2 regions of the Gordonia sp. SID5947 genome follow, and region 1 is predicted to be linked to the other one. Evidence: riboswitches for the same ligand, from Rfam matches in the RefSeq annotation. Region 1 holds a riboswitch; the other holds the start of a gene.

Region 1 (8,629 bases):
AATTGCGCAGTCTCCGAACGTAATACCCGACTGAATCCATCGATCGCGAACTTCGCGGCCTGGTAGGACGCGATGCCGCCAGAGCCGCCGACACGCCCGCCCACCGACGAGAACTGGATGATCAGGCCATGACCTTGTTGTCGCAGTAGCGGAATGACTGCCTTGGACACGTTGTAGACGCCCCAGAAGTTGGTCTCGAACTGGGTCCGGAAGTCGCTGTCGTCGCCGGTCTCGATGGGTGCGACATTGGCGTATCCCGCATTGTTGACCACCACGTCGATACCTCCGAACACTGTGTGCGCCTCGGTGACCGCCGCGCGCACCAGGTCGACATCGGTGACATCCAGGCGTATCGGATGGATGTGGTCGCCGAACTCGTCGACCAGGTCGTCGAGTTCTTCCGGGCGACGTGCGGTCGCCGCGACGCGATGACCTGCGTGCAAGGCGGCGCGGACGAGCGCACGCCCGAATCCGCGTGACGATCCGGTGATGAACCATGTCTGTTCCATGCGTTTTAGTAAAACACCGTTGCGGTAATTGCGCAACATCGTTTTGCTAAGTTGGGGGCATGCAATCGGGTGACTTTCGGCGCGCACGCAGTCCTCAGGCCAAGCAAGCTCGGGAGGAGGCCATCCTGAGCGCCGCGCGGGAGCTGGCGACCCAGCGGGGCATCCGCGAGATCACCCTCACCGACATCGCGGTCGCCGTCGGCATGCACAAGTCGGCGATGCTGCGCTATTTCGAGACGCGGGAGGAGATCTTCCTGCGCCTCACCGCAGACGGCTGGCGCGAGTGGTCCGCGGCTCTACGAGCGGACCTGGACGCGCGGCATCACGCGGATGCCGAGATCGTGGCTTCGGTCATCGGTGCAACCCTCGCTACCCGGGGCCAGTTCTGCGATCTGCTCGCCCAGGCGCCGATGAATCTGGAGCGCAACGTGTCGCCGGATGCCGTCCGTCGCTTCAAATACGTGACGCATGCCGAACTCGACGCCATCGTCGAATCCGTCCGGAGGTTGCTGCCCGCGTTGTCGGTGGAGAACGGTGTGGATCTCATCGCGACCTCGACCGCGCTTGCCGGCGCGTTCTGGCAGATAGCCACCCCGGGGCCCGAGATCCTCGAGCTCTATCGGGACGACCCGCGGCTGGGGCATGCGCTGGTGGATGTCGAATCCCGGTTACGACGCATCCTGGCAGCGCTGATCACGGGATTGCTCGCCGACTGACCGCCGCCGGTGCGCCGGCAGGGATAGGTTCGTGTGGTGTCCAACCCAGGTGACTCCGCTCGTGGTGACTCCTACGATCAGTCCGGTGGCTCGACGCCCGATCGCCATGAGACCCCGACCGAGCGGCTCGACCGCAACTGGGCCAGCCTGTTGCAGGAACTGCGAGTGGTGCAAACCGGCGGGCAGATCCTCACCGGTCTGATGCTGACCGTCCCGTTCCAGGAGGGCTTCGAGGAGCTGACCTCCCGCGAACAGAACATCTTTGTCGTCAGCCTGGTCTTCGCGGTGCTCTCCACAGTGACCCTGATCTCGCCTGTTGCGTTGCACCGACTGTTGTTTCGGCGCCACGCGATCGATCAGCTGGTGGATCGCGCACACCGGTTGACACTGATCGGCATCGGCTTGCTCGGCATCGCGCTCATCGGCGTCCTCACGGTGATCTTCGACATCGTCTTCGGCGGTTGGGCCGCCCTCACCGCCGGGGGTGCGGCGCTGGTGGTCTTCGTGTTCATGTGGGTCGCCATGCCGCTGCGTGAGCGGCGGCGACTGTCGCGGCACGACTGACCGGTCGCCGATGAGAATGGAAAAGGGCCCCGCACGGGTCTGAAACCGTCGTGCGGGGCCCTTCGACTGTGGGCCCGGGGCCGGGCCGAGTCAGCTGCTCCTATCAGGGAGTGGGCAGCTGGTCCTTGTGCTCGTTGAACATCTTGATCTGGTCCGGGGTGAGCTCGTAGCCGCTCTTCTTGGCCATATCCCACAGGCTCTTGACCTCGGGCGAGATCTTGCCGTTCTCCCGGGCCTGGTCGAGCGCGGAGTCGAGCTGCTTCTGCACGTCACCGGTGCTCTTGGCTTCGGGTGCCGACGACCAGTTGAAGGGTGCCGGCAGCTTCGGGAGCTGCAGACGCGGAGCCTCACTGGGCGCGCTGCGCTGGGTGGCGCCCGAGAGGCCGGTGCCACACACGGGCCACGCGCCCTTGCCCTGGCTGCCCAGCACACGCTCGGCGACCACGATCTGCTGCTCCTTGGTGGCCTGGTCGGCGCTGGGGGCGAACTGGGTGCCGCCGTGGCCGGCCCAGGTGCTCTGGCTGAACTGCAGGCCGCCCTGGTAACCGTTGCCGGTGTTGATGGCCCAGTTGCCGCCCGACTCGCACTGGGCGACCTGGTTCCATTCGGCGTCGGTCGCGGCGTTGGCCGTACCCGTGCCTCCCAGCAGGGCGGCACCGCCGCCGAGGACTGCTCCGGTCAGGGCGACCTTCGCGAAGGTCTTGGTGGTCGTGGCTGTCGTCGGTTTGCGATGACGTCCGGACATGAGTGGTGTTCCTCTCTCCACGCGCCTACGAAGTCAGCTGTCGGGTTCGGGCGAGAGGTGCCCGGTCTCGGCCTGACGTGAGTCACGCCGGGACTTAACCCCAAGGACGTCGTGATGACCGTCCGGTTCTCTGTCGGAGGGTTGGGTCCCCCGTCCTCGCTCCTAGATGTCGTTCTGTGGTGCGTCCCGTGACGGAGCGAGGTTCGGCGCGGCCGACGGGACGTTATGCATTTGGTTACTTGGTCGTGACCCCCCGTGGGGCGTCGTTCAGTCACACTACGACGTCTATGAGCTCGAATCACGTTGTTGGCGAGCCTGTTTTCGCCGGACGATTGGGTCTCTCGACCCAATTTCGGGGTCGTCCCTGCTCACGGCGCGATAGTCGACTTGTGTCCTTCTCGTTATCGAGCCGTTATGTGAGGAAGGTCACAGCGCGAATGTGTCGTCAGCCACCGGCGAATGGCGGCAGGACGTCGATGACCGCACACGCCCCAAGGGCCACATCGCGATCGCAGAGCGCGACCGAGTCGCGGAGGTAGGAGCATCGCGCCAGCACCCGCTGCAGATCCGGGTTACCCGCGGACAGGATCGACTCGAGGTCGCCGAGGGTGGTGTCCGCGTCGACGTCGACGACGGCCGTGTCGCCGCCTGCCGCCGCGCGCGCGGCAGCGAAGTACCGGATGGTGACCTGCATCGTCGATCAGCCTCCGATGGCCGACATCGGCCGATCGGGCTGGTGGAAGTCGGGGCTGTTCACCCCATGGCCGGCGGCCTTCACCCAGGTGTTGCCGCGCCAGCGGGCGGCGATGGCGCCGTCGAGCTGATCGTCGGGCAGACCGCTGCGGAGGAGCCCACGCAAGTCGGTCTCGGACTCCGCGAACAGACAATTGCGAAGCGCGCCGTCGGCGGTGAGCCGGGTCCGGTCGCAATCGCCGCAGAAGGGACGGGTGACCGACGCGATCACGCCGACCCGTGCCGGTGCACCGTCCACCTCGTGGCCGTCGACGAGCCAGGTGGCGGCGGGCGCACTGCCGCGGGGGCGGGGATCGGGCCGCAAGGTGTACCGAGCGCGCAGGGCGGCGAGGATCTCGTCGGCGGTGACCATCGACGACCGGTCCCAACGGTGGTCCGCGTCCAGTGGCATCTGCTCGATGATGCGTAGCTGGTACCCGTGCTCGAGGCAGAACCCGAGGAGGTCGGGGAGCCGGCCGAGGTCGTCGTGACCGGCGAGGACCGCGTTCACCTTGATCGATCGCACCCCGGCCGCCCGGGCGGCGGCCAGCCCGTCCACCACGTCGTCGAGCCGATCACGCCGGGTGATCTCGGCAAACCGTCGGCGATCCACCGTGTCCAGCGAGACGTTGATGCGGTCCAGTCCGGCGGCCACCAGCGCGTCGATCCGGTGGCCGAGGCCGAGGCCGTTGGTGGTCATCGCGATCTCGGGGCCTTCCGGCAATGCGGAGACCGCGCCGATCAGGTCGTCGAGGTCGCGGCGGAGCAGGGGTTCGCCGCCGGTGAAGCGGATCGTCCGGATGCCGAGGTCGCGGACGGCCACGGTCATCACCCGGATCAGTTCGTCGGTTGTCAGGACGTCGTCGGTGGGCAGCCAGTCGAGCCCGTCAGCCGGCATGCAGTAGGTGCACCGCAGATTGCAGCGATCGGTCACCGAGACCCGCAGGTCGGTGACGATGCGTCCGAGCCGATCCCGCAGCGGACCCGTCGTGGGGGTGTCCGCGGGCGCCGCATCCGTCGACGACGATGTGGTGGGGAGGCCGAGCGAGACAAGCGTCATGTGTCGCTCCTCCGGACTTCCAGTGAGCGAAACGTGCTGGCGTGGAACACGAGTGGTTCCACGCCGGCGTCGTAACGCAGGGCATCGATGCGGAGGAGTACCAGGGTGTGGTCACCGGCCGGTATCTCGTTGTGAAGCGAACAGGACAGACTGGCGGCGGCGTCCGGGATGAACACCGCGCCGTCATCGGTGCCGGACGGAGTGATCCCGGCGAAGCGGGTGTGAGCCGGCCCCGCCAGCTGTCGGCACAGGTCCGACTGGTCCCGCGCGAAGACGCTGACGCCGATGGCGGGGGCCTCGCGCAGTCGCGGCCAGGTGGTCGACGAGTTCTGCACACACAGCGAGACGAGTGGGGGATCGAGCGACACCGTGGTGAAGGCGCTCGCCGCCATCCCGACGAGTTCGGGAACGCCGTCCGCGCCGACGACACGGCACGCGACCGCCACGACGCCGGACGGGAAACAGCTGTAAGCGCGTTTGAGTACCTCGGTGTCGGCGGCCGGGGAGAGATCGGTAGCCGTGGTCGGGAACGCGGATTCGATGGTCACCGTGCGCGCCGTCCCGACCGGAGGGCGAAGACCAGTCCGAGTACGAAGCCCACCGGTGCGCACATGGTGAGCACGTACACGAATGTGGGCGCGGTGCCCCCGTCGGTGAGCAACGGGGTCACGAACAGCGCGACGATCGCCACGAGCCCGATCGCGAACACGACCACGGCCAGCTGCAGCAGTCGCGGTGACGATTGGCTCCTCATGTCTTCCACGGTAGAACACGTCGTGGGTCGGCGGCGTCCGGTGACCGTTGCGAGACGTGAGGTAATCCACGTGACCGGTCTGATCCGCGTTGGCTAGACTGAATCCTCATTGGCGCCTCTGCTCATCTGATGTGGAGCCGGGTCCCGTTTCGGGGACCAGCTGTGACTCAGGTCAGGGGCGCTTTTGTCATGGAACTCCGACGTACAGATGAGGGTGAGCACAGTGCCGACCGGCAAGGTGAAGTGGTACGACGCGGAAAAGGGTTTCGGCTTCCTCGCGCAGGACAACGGCGAGGACGTCTACGTCCGATCGTCCGCGTTGCCCGACGGCGTGGCGAGCCTGAAGCCGGGCCAGCGCGTCGAGTTCGGCATGGCCGCGGGACGGCGAGGACCGCAGGCGCTGACCGTCACCGTGCTCGAGCCGGCGCCCAGCGTCGCGAAGAATGCGCGTGAGGCCGCCCGCAAGGAGACCAAACGGCACACCCCGGACGAGCTGCACGGCATGGTCGCCGATCTGATCACTCTCCTCGAGGGCGCCGTGCAGCCCGAACTGCGCAAGGGCCGTTACCCGGATCGCAAGACGTCGCAGCGCATCTCCGAGGTCGTACGTGCGGTGACCCGCGAACTCGAGAGCTGATCCGCCGCCCGGCGGTGTCAGCGCGGGTCGCCCGCGGGCAGCTTTAGGTCCGGTGGGCTCGTGTCGGCCGCGAGGTACCCGCGCGCTATCACGTTGTTGTTCTCGGCGTCGGAGATGGCCGACGGCACCTGGACCTCGAGGTTGACCAGGATGCGGTCCGGCGTCGAGTGCAGCACCGTGGTGTATGTGGAGTTCGACCGCATCGGGACGGAGGTCCCGTCGAGTCCCTCGGGGGTGAGGTACTGGATGACCAGGTTCCACGGCCATTCGGCGATGTCCTGGGATACCGAGAGCATCACCGATTCGCCGACCGGCACCGGCACTCGCTGGACCTGGGCATCGGTGATCTTCTCGGGCTCACAGTTCTTGAGGAAGACGTCGCACATGCGGGTCGGATCGACCCGCACAAGCCGATCGCCCACCGCGAGTTGCAGATACGGATGGTCGGCGGACGAGTCGCCGGACCACTGATCTCGCGTCAGCACCGCGACGGTTCCACCGACGACCGCGACGAACGCGACCACAACCGCCGCGATGATCGCGAGCGCCTTCTTTTCTCCACTGTTCACGTGCACGGTCTACGACTGTCCTCGATCGGGTTCGGTGGGCATCTTCCGGGTGGGGTCGGCCGCATGGCCGCGTCGTGAATCGGGGGGCGGACCTCCGGGGTGATGCGCGATGCGGGTCGGGGCGTCCGAGGGCGGTCGATGCGGCGGAGAGGACCGTCGCTGCGGTGCTCCCGGGTGGCCGACCGCGTTGAACGCGATTGTGGGTGCCGCGTAGTCGGGACGTTGGCCGCCGATACCGGGCACCAGCGACGATCCGCGCGTCGTCATCACGGTCTGCAACAGACCGATACCCAACAGCACCGCGACGACGGTGAAGCCGATCCACAGCGTCGGGGGCAGCAGGACACCGAGAGTGGCGCCGAAGACCCATCCGAGCTGGAGAACCGTCTCCGACCTGCCGAAGGCCGACGCCCGGGACTCCTCGGGCAGGTCGTCTTGGATCGACGAGTCCAGACACACCTTGCCGATCGCGCTGGTACCGGACGCGACGAGCGCGGCCAGTGTGGCGATCACGATGTTGCCGAAGATGGCGGCCAGCGCGGCGACGACGAAACAGGCCGCGGTGCACCAGAGCACGATCCGGGGCGGGTTCTTCAGCTCCAGTCGGGTACCGAGGCCGTTGCCGATCATGTTGCCGATCCCGGCGGCCGCGCCGACCGCGCCGAGCAGTACCAGCTGGGTCCAGTTGGAGTGCACGCCCTGCTGGGCCTTGGCGTAAAAGGCGATGTAGAGCGTGAGGAATCCGGTGAGGATGCGAATCGTCGCGTTGCCCCACAGCCCCGCGACGACCTTGCGTCCGAGCGGTTGTCGCATCTTCGCGGCCAGCGCGGTTGCCGTCTCACGGGCGCTCCGCAGACCGCCGGCGCCGGCCGAGTCACCAGCCGGGACCTGCGACATCGACGGTTCTCCGTGATAGGTCAGCGTGGTGGGGATCTCGCCCTCGGTCACCTCGACCCAGGAGGGGATGCGCATGCAGAGCCAGGCGCCGACCGCCGCGATCACGGCCAGCCAGGCCATCGCGCCGGGTATGTGGATGGGCAGCACCTTGGCGAGCAGCATCTCGAACGTCGCCGCGACGGCACCGCCGATGATGGTCCCGCCGATCAGTCCGAAGGTGGTGAGACGGGAGTTGACCCTGGGCAGGTCGATCGTCGGTGGGACGACGCGCGGGGTCACCGCCGATTTGAGGACGCCGAACGATTTGGACAGCACCAACAGGCCGAGCGCACAGGGATAGAGCACCCACGGGTCGTATTGAAGCTGTTGTTCCGTGGCATTCCAGGACGAGTTCGCCAGGATGAGCAGGGCGAGGATCACCCGGAGCCCGAAGGTGACCGCCATGGCGATGCGCCTGCCGTGCTGAAGGCGATCGAGCATGGGACCGATCAACGGTGCGATCAATGCGAACGGGGCGATCGTCAGTGCCAGGTAGAGGCCGACGTTCGTCTTCGACTCGCCGGTCGCGGCCGCGAAGAACAGCGTGTTGGCCAGCGCGACGGCCATCGCGGCGTCGACCGCGAAGTTCACGATCACAGGCAACGTGAGTGCCGTCAGGCCGGACCGGTCGGCCCCGTCGGCCGTCGCGGCTTGGTAGATCTTCCCGATGCCCCGGCCGGTCAGCTCGCGGCTGCGCATCGCGGCGACGCGCGCGACGGTGATCTTCTTGGGCACCCCCGGGCCGCTCTGCCCACCGGCCGGCATCGCCTTGGTCCCGCCGATTCGATCGGTGGGCGCGCCCGACGGTGGTTCATCGCGGCCGTCGAGGGGCGGCAGATGCGGATTGTGGGTGGGCGGCGGCAGATACGCGGTGTCGGCCGGGCCGCGGGAGGGAGGCCTGCCGGCCGCGGGGCGACGTGCGGTGGTCGGCTCGTCGGCCGGATAGTTCGCGGTCCCGGGGTGCTGCCGACGACTGCGACCATCGTGGCCGGCACCCGATGCGACATCGCGACCCGCACCGCGCGGGTCTGGCCCCGTCGGTTCGCTTCGTTCCCCTCGAGGGAAGCGCGGGCTCGGTCGGTTCACATCGACAATTGTTCCTCATCCCACCGACTCGGTGTCGGCACGCCCATCGCCCGCGCGTTTGTCGGTGTTGCCGGCGGCGGGAGTCGCGGGCGCGGCGTCGTCCTCCACCGTGCGAACCGGCACGGCGGAGTGCGGTCACGAGCCAAAGGACGGGTCGGTGCCGCCGAGATCGCGCGATGTTGCACACTGGAGACGTGACTCTTGCATCCAATGGTGACCGGCTGCTCGCCGCTGTCGACGTGGCGCGCACAGCGCTGGTCGAAGACGGTCAGCAACCCGGGACTCATCTGGAGAGCACCCGCGAAGGCGACTGGGCCGTCG
Region 2 (8,629 bases), 1.7 Mb from region 1:
CGCGGTCTTGTCCGCGGAGGCCTTGGCAGCCAATGTCTTCCGGCGCGCGTCTTTGAGGCTCCGCAGGTCGGTGGCCGCTTGACGAGAGATCAGCTCCAGGCCCGACATCTGATCGAGCAACGACTGGGGGGAGTCACTGACGAGCACGGCGTACAGGCGGTTGACCCGGGCGCCCTTGTAGCTGGCGCGCACGATCGAATCGACCCGGCCCTGAAAACCCTCGAGACGCTTCTGTGTCACGACGAGCGTGCGGTCGGCGTCGGCCGACGCCTTCTTCGAGTCGGCCACGATGCGTCGCTGCTTGTCGTACTCCATCTGCGCGTTGTGCATCGCCTCCGCCGACTTCTCGGCGTCGTCGCTGAGTTTCTTGTATTGGCCGAGCAGCTGATCCGGGGAACGGACCGGCGCCGCCGAGGCATCCCCGCGCCCGTCGGCGAAGCGAGCTGTCCCGCGGACACCACCAGTGCCAACACCGCGGCCACGAGCAGTACGGATACCGCCCGCATCCGTGCGGTCCACAATCCGGAAACCACGGCTGTCACTTCTCCTCCACCACTGTCCCCCCGCTCACGTGACCTGCGACGGTCCGGAGCGGACCGGCCCTGCCAGGTCAGGTGATTGGTTTGGGCGGATCACGCATTCCACGTGATCCGCCCAAACGAGTTCACATACTCATCGGTGACCCGACGCTCAGTAGCGCCGGATGCCGGTGATCGACCAGTTGGAGACCTTGTCCTTCTTGACCGGCACACCGGCGGTCGAGGCATGGACAAAGGTTCCGTTGCCGACGTACATGCCTGCGTGGCCGCCACCGTTGAAGATCAGCACGTCGCCCGGCTTGGCCGCCGCGATGGACGACACCGGGGTGCCGCCACCGAGCTGTCCGTAGCTGTCGCGCGGGATGGTCTTGCCAGCCTGCTTGTACGAGTAGTAGACGAGTCCGGAGCAGTCGAACGCGTTGGGACCGGCCGACCCGTAGACATACGGAGCGCCGATCTTGCTCTCGGCGACCCGCACGGCCTTCTGCGCCGCCGTCGGCTGCGCACCCAGGATGCCGCCGCCGCCCTTGGGCTTGAACTGCTGCGGGATCTGGTTGTCGTTCAGACCGGGCACGGTGAAGGTACCCAGGTTCGGAACGGAGACGCTCGCTCCGGGCGACTCGGCCGCCGGGGTACTGGGAGCAGCCTTGGGCGCAGGTGCCGCCTTGTGCTCCTGGAATTGCTGGGGGACCTGCTTGGTATCGACCCCAGGAAGTTCGAATGTGCCGACATTGGGCACGTGTATCGGCGCTGCGAGCGCCGGTCCCGCGACAGCGGCGAGTGAGCCGACGGTGATCGACCCTGCAACCACCGCGCGCTTGGCTACCTTGGTGCCGCGGTTGGGCTGTTCCAAACGATGTTTCGCCACGAAGCGACTTCTCCTTGCTCTCCCTTCGACCGCCGACCGAGTTAGCTGTCGGGTTCGGGCCGGAAGAATGGCCCTACACACGTGTCTGGACGACGTCTACGACGTCGCCGGGCATGCGCGATTCACCCCGATTCGGATCGCTCCGAAAACTGATGGTTCCCCGGTTCGCCTGTGGCGATTGAGCGGTGACCGATCCAGACCACTCCTGTTGGAGCGGGACGCTCTGCAAAGGTCTCGGAAAGGTTACGAAATCCGATGCGGGTCTGTCCACCGACCCGTTCGGACCCGAATCACCGATTGCCGTCAGCCGGCGCGCAGGATCCGGAGCTGACGGCCCGAAACGCCGCCGCCATCTGCAGTTATCCCGTTTCTTGCAGATACTGCAGCGGCGCTGGAGGCCATTGCAGCGGCCTCGAAGACGCCGATCGCGGCGGTGATGTCGGCGTCTCCCGGCACCCCGGATCCCGTAACCTTCCCTCCACCTTCGGCGGTGGGGTTTTCGCAGTTGGGGGCGTCGAACAGCACCTGCATCATGCAGCCGTCACAAGCGACGGGACGGCCCGGGCAGGACTGGCAGTCGATGTACATGTGTGATCTCCATCTCAATCGCGTGCTCTGGGTATGTCGCCGGCCCGAATCGCCTGACTCGGCACCGTGCGTCACACGTGATGGAGACTAGGGACGGCCACCGACAGATCCGTGGCCGAAGCCGCCGTCCTCACCTTTCCCGCCTGTCACAACAGAAACTGTCGTACCGTCGAACTAGTGTTCGCTCCGTGGTGCTCAGGGGGCAGACGGACGGCGGACAACTCACCTTTGCCGACGTCGACGACGGCGAGGACGGCTTCCGTCCCGATCGTTCACTGTTCGACACCACGCTGGTCGTCGTCGACCTCGAGACAACGGGCGGCAGCCCGACCGATGACGGCATCACCGAGATCGGGGCGGTGAAGATCCGCGGCGGTGAGGTCATCGGCGAGTTCGCAACGCTGGTGGATCCGGGTCTGCCCATCCCACCGCAGATCGTGACGCTCACCGGCATCACCGAGGCGATGGTCGGCGACGCACCCATGATCGGCGCGGTGTTGCCCTCGTTCGTCGAGTTCGCGCGCGGATCGATCCTGGTGGCCCACAACGCGCGATTCGACATGGGATTCCTCCGGCACAACGCGGCACGCCTGGGAATCGAGTGGCCGTTCACCGCCAGCCTGTGCACGGTGACGATGGCCCGACGCATCCTGACGCGCGACGAGGCACCCACCGTCAGGTTGTCTGCTCTCGCCGACCTCTTCGACGTCTCCACGCGCCCCACCCACCGCGCGCTCGACGATGCGCGCGCCACGGTCGAGGTGTTCCATCGACTTCTCGAACGGGTGGGCAATCAGGGAGTCGACACCTATCGGGAACTGACGGCCTACCTGCCGCGCTCCGATCCCCGACTGCGTGCGAAACGCACCCTGGCGCGGGACCTGCCGTCGAGACCCGGTGTCTATCTGTTCCGCGGTCCATCGGACGAGGTGCTGTACGTGGGGACCGCCGTCGACCTCCGACGTCGCGTCCTGTCGTACTTCACCGGCGGCGACCCCCGCCGGCGGATCGGCGAGATGGTGAACCTGGCCACCCGGGTCGACCACGTCGAATGCTCCCACGCGCTCGAGGCCGGCGTGCGCGAGTTACGCCTCTTGGCCGCCCATGCGCCCGCCTACAACCGGCGATCCACTCAGCCGCACCGCGGGTGGTGGATCGTGCTGACGGGCGAACGCTTCCCCCGGCTGAAGGTCTCGCGCACCCCGACCGACGACTCCGTCGGCCCGATCGGCAACCGCACCACCGCGGCAACGATCGCCGACATGATCAGCCGGTCGGCCGGATTGCGTAGCTGTACGACGCGGTTGGGGTCGGCAACGCACCACTGGTGTCGATCCGAAGCCGTGGGCGGTCCCCGTATCGGAGGTTGCCACGCCGCGTCCGAACGCCCCCTGACCCTGCCCGACTATCTCCCGCGGGTCTCCTCGGTTCGTGATCTGATGACAGGCGATCGAGATCACCTGCTGACCGACCTCACCGACCGCCTGACCCGTCTGGCCGATGCCCAGATGTTCGAAAGCGCTGCGCGACAACGAGACCGGGTGTCCGCGACGGTCGACGCCCTGGCGCGATGCCAGCGACTCGCGGCGCTGTGCGCGATCACCGAACTCGTCGTCGCCCGGCCCGATCCCGATCGGGGTTGGGAGATCGCAGTGATCCGGCATGGACGACTGGCCAGCGCAGGCGTCGCGCGTCGCGGTGTCGCCCCGATGGCCGTCGTCGAGACGTTGACCGCCGCCGCCGAGACCGTTGTCGCGGCCGAGGGGCCGCTGCTCGGCGCCTCTCCCGAGGAAGCCGGGCTGCTCTATCGGTGGATCACCGAGCCCGGCGCCCGGATCGTCGCCACCACAGAGCCGTTCGCGCTGCCCGCGGCGAGCGCCGAGCGGTGGCTGCCGTGGTCGCAGACTGCCCACGCCGCCCGCGATGCGCCCCGCCGGGCAGGCTGACACAACGTGGGCCGACCGCCCCGCCGACCACGCCCCGTGCCACACCGGCACGAATCTGCGCACGGTCGGCGCGATTCTGCGCACGGTCGGCGGGGTCGGGAGCATTACGCTGGCACGCATGATCACCGCCATCGTCCTGATTCACGCCGACGTCCACCAGATCCCGGAGACCGCACAGGCCGTCGCGGACATCCCGGGTGTCTCCGAGGTCTACTCCTGCGCCGGCGACGTCGACCTGATCGCGAAGATCAAGGTGCGTGACCATGAGCAGATCGCCGACGTCGTCACCGGCAAGATCAACCGACTGCCGGGGTCACGCACAGTGCGACCCACATCGCGTTCCGCAGCTATTCCAGCTCCGATGTCGAGGGCGGTTTCTCCATCGGCGAGGAATGATCTAGTCGGCCGCTGCGGCCAGCTCCGTGGTGAGGCGACCCCACCGGTCGAGCAATCCCGTCGCCTCGCCACTGTCGATCACCGCCGCGGCCCGGTCGACGGCAGCGCCCATCGCGTCGGTCAGTTCGGCCGTCGTCATCGCCGAGTCCTGCTCGAACGCGACGATCGCGCCGGCCGCGTTCAGGAGCACGGCGTCACGCACCGGACCCCCCTTTCCGGCGAACAGCTCACGGGCGATCGTCGCGTTGGCGGTGGCGTCTCCCCCTTGTAGCTCGGAGAGTTGCACCCGCCCGATGCCCAGATCGGCCGGGTCGAGTGCTAGCCGATGTACCTCGCCGTCGACCACCTGCCACACCGTCGAGGTGGTGGTGGTGGTGAGTTCGTCGAGCCCGTCGTCGCCGCGCACGACGAGCACCGAACCGCCCCGGTCGGCAAAGGCCTGAGCCAGCACCGGCGCAAGATCGACGAAGGCACACCCGATCAGTCCGCGACGCGGCCGCGCCGGATTGGTGAGCGGGCCGAGCACGTTGAACACCGTCGGGATGCCGATCTGACTGCGCGGCGGCCCGGTGAACCGGAACGCGGGATGGAAGACCGGCGCAAAGCAGAATCCGATGCCGAGTTCGTCGACGCAGCGGGCCACGTCGGCCGCGCCCAGGGAGATGTTGATGCCGAGCGCCTCGAGGACGTCGGCGCCGCCGCTTTTCGACGATGCCGCCCGGTTCCCGTGTTTGACCACCGGAATCCCGGCCGCGGCGATGACGATCGACGTCATCGTCGAGATGTTGACGGTGTGCGAACGATCGCCCCCGGTGCCGACGACGTCGACCGCGGGACGCGCGACGTCGACGAGGGTGGCGTGATCGAGCATGGCGGCTGCCAGACCCCGCAGTTCGGCCGGGGCCGCACCCTTCATCTTGACGCCCACGCCGAACGCGGCGATCTGAGCGCCGGTGGCCGCGTCGCTCATGATCTCGTTCATCGCCCACGCCGCCTCATCGACGGTCAGGTCGATGCCATCGGTGACGCGGCCCAGGATCTGTGGCCAGGTGAGGGACGTCGACGCGGTGCGGGAAGGCTCTGTGCTCACGGTCCAAAGAGTAGTGCGCCGCCGGTCGTCACCGCGCCGCCGGTCGTCACCGCGCCGCCGGTCGTTGCAGCACCTGCCATCGGAGCACCGTGCCACCGTGCCGAGAACCCAGGCTGGCCATCCGCGACCGCTCCTGCGCGAGGTGCATCGCATCGAGTGACTGTGGCCGCGCGAGCACCACGACGACGTCGTCGCCGGCGTCGGAGAGTTGTGAGCCGGTCCCGTCGTCGAGCCGTTGATAACCGTCGAGCGCTGCCGTCGCGACAGCATCGGCAACCCGCGGTGCGGGCATCAGCAACACATGACGCAACACCACGTCCTCGCCGGAGCGCCACCGCGACTGACCGAGCACCGTGGAGCTCGCGGCGGTCTCGTCGTCGGACTCGGCCACGACGACCAGATCCGTCTCGTCGACAGCCAGTGGCGCACCACCGGCGACGCGTCCCGACAACCTGTGTCGCATCCGTTCCCAACGGCCCGCGGACACCGGATGTCCGTTGAGGTCCCAGCGGGCCGAAACCGATGGCCGCGAGGTGCTTCGATCGTCATCCACGAACCCAGCAAACCACGTCTGCGGACACGCCGACGAGGGCCTTCTCGGGGCCCCCACCTGGGTCGGGAGAAATACTTCCGCCAATTTGGTGACCCAAGTGGTCACGGCTTACTACGAACCGTCATACTTCTTTTTGTGACTAGCGCTGTAGGTACCTCAGGAACAGCCATCACCTCGCGCGTGCACTCGCTGAACCGGCCCAACATGGTCAGCGTCGGCACCATCGTGTGGCTGTCCAGTGAGCTCATGTTCTTCGCTGGGCTTTTTGCGATGTACTTCGTCGCGCGTGCCAATTCGTCGATCGGTTGGCCGCCCGAACCCACGGAGTTGAACCTCGCACTCGCGATCCCGGTGACGACCGTCCTGATCTTGTCGTCGGTGACCTGCCAGATGGGCGTCTTCGCTGCCGAGCGTGGCGACGTGTTCGGTCTGCGCCGGTGGTACATCCTGACGTTCCTGATGGGCGCGTTCTTCGTCTGTGGCCAGGGCTACGAGTACTACCACCTGGTCCACGAGGGCACCACGCTCTCGTCGAGTGCCTACGGCTCCGTCTTCTACATGGCAACCGGCTTCCACGGCCTACACGTCATCGGCGGACTCGTCGCATTCATCTTCCTGCTGATCCGTACCAAGCTGTCGAAGTTCACACCGGCCCAGGCCACCGCGGCGATCGTCGTGTCGTACTACTGGCACTTCGTCGACATCGTGTGGATCGGCCTCTTCGTCACCATCTACTTCATCAGGTAGCGGCCCCCGGGCCAGCCCCTGCAACAGCAACAGTCCGTCCGCTTAGTAGAGAGTCACAGATGAGTTCATCTCCACCGCGACCGTCGGATAGCGACGACGTGGACGCCGGCCGCAGCACGCACTCGGCCGACGGCGCGTCGGCCGGACGCCCGGCATCCGCCTCCACCTCGGCGCGCAAGGCGAAGTCACGACGCAAACTGCGTCGCCGGGCCAGCGGCGCCCTCCTGCTCCTCGTCGGTCTCGTGGCCGCCGGGGTTCTCGCATCGGTGCTGACCCCGAAACCTCAGGTCGCGGTCGCCGACGAATCGAATGCCGCGCTGATCAGCGACGGCAAGAAGCTCTACGAGACGTCGTGCATCACCTGCCACGGGGCAAACCTGCAGGGTGTCCAGGATCGCGGACCGGCTCTGCTCGGTGTCGGCGACGCCGCCGTCTACTTCCAGGTGTCCACGGGCCGTATGCCCGCGGCGCGCGGCGAGGCCCAGGCCCTCCGCAAGCCGCCGAAGTTCACCAAGGCACAGATCGACCAGCTCGGCGCCTACATCCAGTCGGAGGGCGGCGGACCTCAGGTCATCTACGAGCGCAACGCCGACGGCTCGGTCAAGATGAAGGACGGCCTGCCCGTCCTCGCCCAGGAGTCCTTGCGCGGCAAGAACCTCGGGCGTGGCAGTGAGCTCTTCAGGCTGAACTGCGCGTCCTGCCACAACTTCACCGGCCGCGGCGGCGCCCTGTCGTCGGGCAAGTTCGCCCCGCCGCTCGACGGGGTCGAAGAGCAGCAGATCTACACGGCCATGCTCACCGGGCCGCAGAACATGCCCAAGTTCTCCAACCGCCAGCTCTCGGTGGAGGAGAAGAAGGACATCATCGGATTCATCAAGTACGTCACCGAGTCCAAGCCGCAGGGCGGCCTCGGGATCGGCGGCTTCGGCCCGGTCAGCGAGGGCATGGTGATGTGGGTTGTCGGAGTTGTGGCGATCGTTGCCGCCGCAATGTGGATGGGATCACGAACATGAGTGCAACCGGCGGTAACGACGTCCCGTCGCAGGACGAGCTCGACCAGATGAGCAAGGAAGACCTGGTCAGACTCGGTACCAATCTCGACGGCGTGGAGATCATCCACCGCGCCGAGCGTTTCCCCGAGCCGGGCACCGGCGTCGAGAAGCGTGCCGAACGCCAGGTCGCCGCGTGGTTCACCCTGGCCGGCATCTCGGCAGTCGCCTGCTTCGTGATCTTCATCTGGAATCACTGGGAGTTCGCTCTCCCCGACTCGGTCGACTACTGGCGCTACACGCTCAACACCCCGCTGCTCGGCGTCACCTTCGGGTTGTCGGTGCTGTCGATCGGCGTCGGCATGGTGCTCTTCACCAAGAAGTTCATCCCCGCCGAGATCTCGGTGCAGGATCGCCACGACGGCGGTTCCTCGGAGGTCGACAAGAAGACGATCGGCGCCGAGCTCAACGATTCGCTGACCACCTCGACGCTGCCGCGCCGCAAGATGATCATCGGCTCCGCGCTGTTCGGTCTCGGCGCGTTCGCGTTCACCGGATTGGTCGCCGGCCTCGGTGGCATCATCAAGAACCCCTGGGCTCAGCGCGACAAGGCCCCGCTGTGGCACACCGGCTGGTCGCCGATCTACAACCCGGCCGGCGATCCGAACGAGACCGTCTTCCTGCGCCGCGACACCGGCAATCCCTACCAGGTCGCCCTTGTCCGTCCCGAGGATCTCGACTCCGGTGCCATGGAGACGGTGTTCCCGTGGCGCGTCTCCGACGGCTACGGCGAGTCCGAGGAGTCCCGTCACAAGCTGGTCGAGGGCCTGCGGTACGTGAGCAATCCGGTGATGTTGATCCGCCTCCGTCCCGAGGACGCCGCCCGGGCCATCAAGCGCAAGGGCCAGGAGAG

The links. A riboswitch is a leader RNA that binds a small molecule or an ion and turns the genes downstream of it on or off. The one in region 1 is predicted to bind cyclic di-AMP.
Region 2: it holds a riboswitch for cyclic di-AMP, as region 1 does, so the genes downstream of both, GTV32_RS02070 (C40 family peptidase) here and GTV32_RS10030 (transglycosylase family protein) in region 1, are expected to answer to the same signal.

Annotation. Positions count from the first base shown of each region.
Region 1 is NZ_WWHU01000001.1:2,159,554-2,168,182, reverse strand. Features, by position in the region: gene GTV32_RS10045 (SDR family NAD(P)-dependent oxidoreductase) at 1-509, opposite strand, end outside; gene GTV32_RS10040 (TetR family transcriptional regulator) at 569-1,225, shown strand; gene GTV32_RS10035 (DUF6328 family protein) at 1,262-1,789, shown strand; gene GTV32_RS10030 (transglycosylase family protein) at 1,893-2,534, opposite strand; cyclic di-AMP (ydaO/yuaA leader) riboswitch at 2,541-2,753, opposite strand; gene GTV32_RS10025 (MoaD/ThiS family protein) at 2,980-3,228, opposite strand; gene moaA (GTP 3',8-cyclase MoaA) at 3,235-4,326, opposite strand; gene GTV32_RS10015 (flavin reductase family protein) at 4,323-4,874, opposite strand; gene GTV32_RS10010 (hypothetical protein) at 4,871-5,080, opposite strand; gene GTV32_RS23830 (cold-shock protein) at 5,304-5,717, shown strand; gene GTV32_RS10000 (DUF2771 family protein) at 5,735-6,286, opposite strand; gene GTV32_RS09995 (MFS transporter) at 6,296-8,308, opposite strand; gene GTV32_RS09990 (DUF3027 domain-containing protein) at 8,503-8,629, shown strand, end outside.
Region 2 is NZ_WWHU01000001.1:418,535-427,163, reverse strand. Features, by position in the region: partial or broken gene GTV32_RS02075 (C40 family peptidase) at 1-506, opposite strand, end outside; gene GTV32_RS02070 (C40 family peptidase) at 691-1,407, opposite strand; cyclic di-AMP (ydaO/yuaA leader) riboswitch at 1,422-1,602, opposite strand; gene GTV32_RS02065 (hypothetical protein) at 1,711-1,995, opposite strand; gene GTV32_RS02060 (DEDD exonuclease domain-containing protein) at 2,184-3,941, shown strand; partial or broken gene GTV32_RS02055 (Lrp/AsnC ligand binding domain-containing protein) at 4,060-4,337, shown strand; gene trpD (anthranilate phosphoribosyltransferase) at 4,339-5,427, opposite strand; gene GTV32_RS02045 (hypothetical protein) at 5,474-5,980, opposite strand; gene GTV32_RS02040 (heme-copper oxidase subunit III) at 6,116-6,727, shown strand; gene GTV32_RS02035 (cytochrome c) at 6,787-7,740, shown strand; gene GTV32_RS02030 (ubiquinol-cytochrome c reductase iron-sulfur subunit) at 7,737-8,629, shown strand, end outside.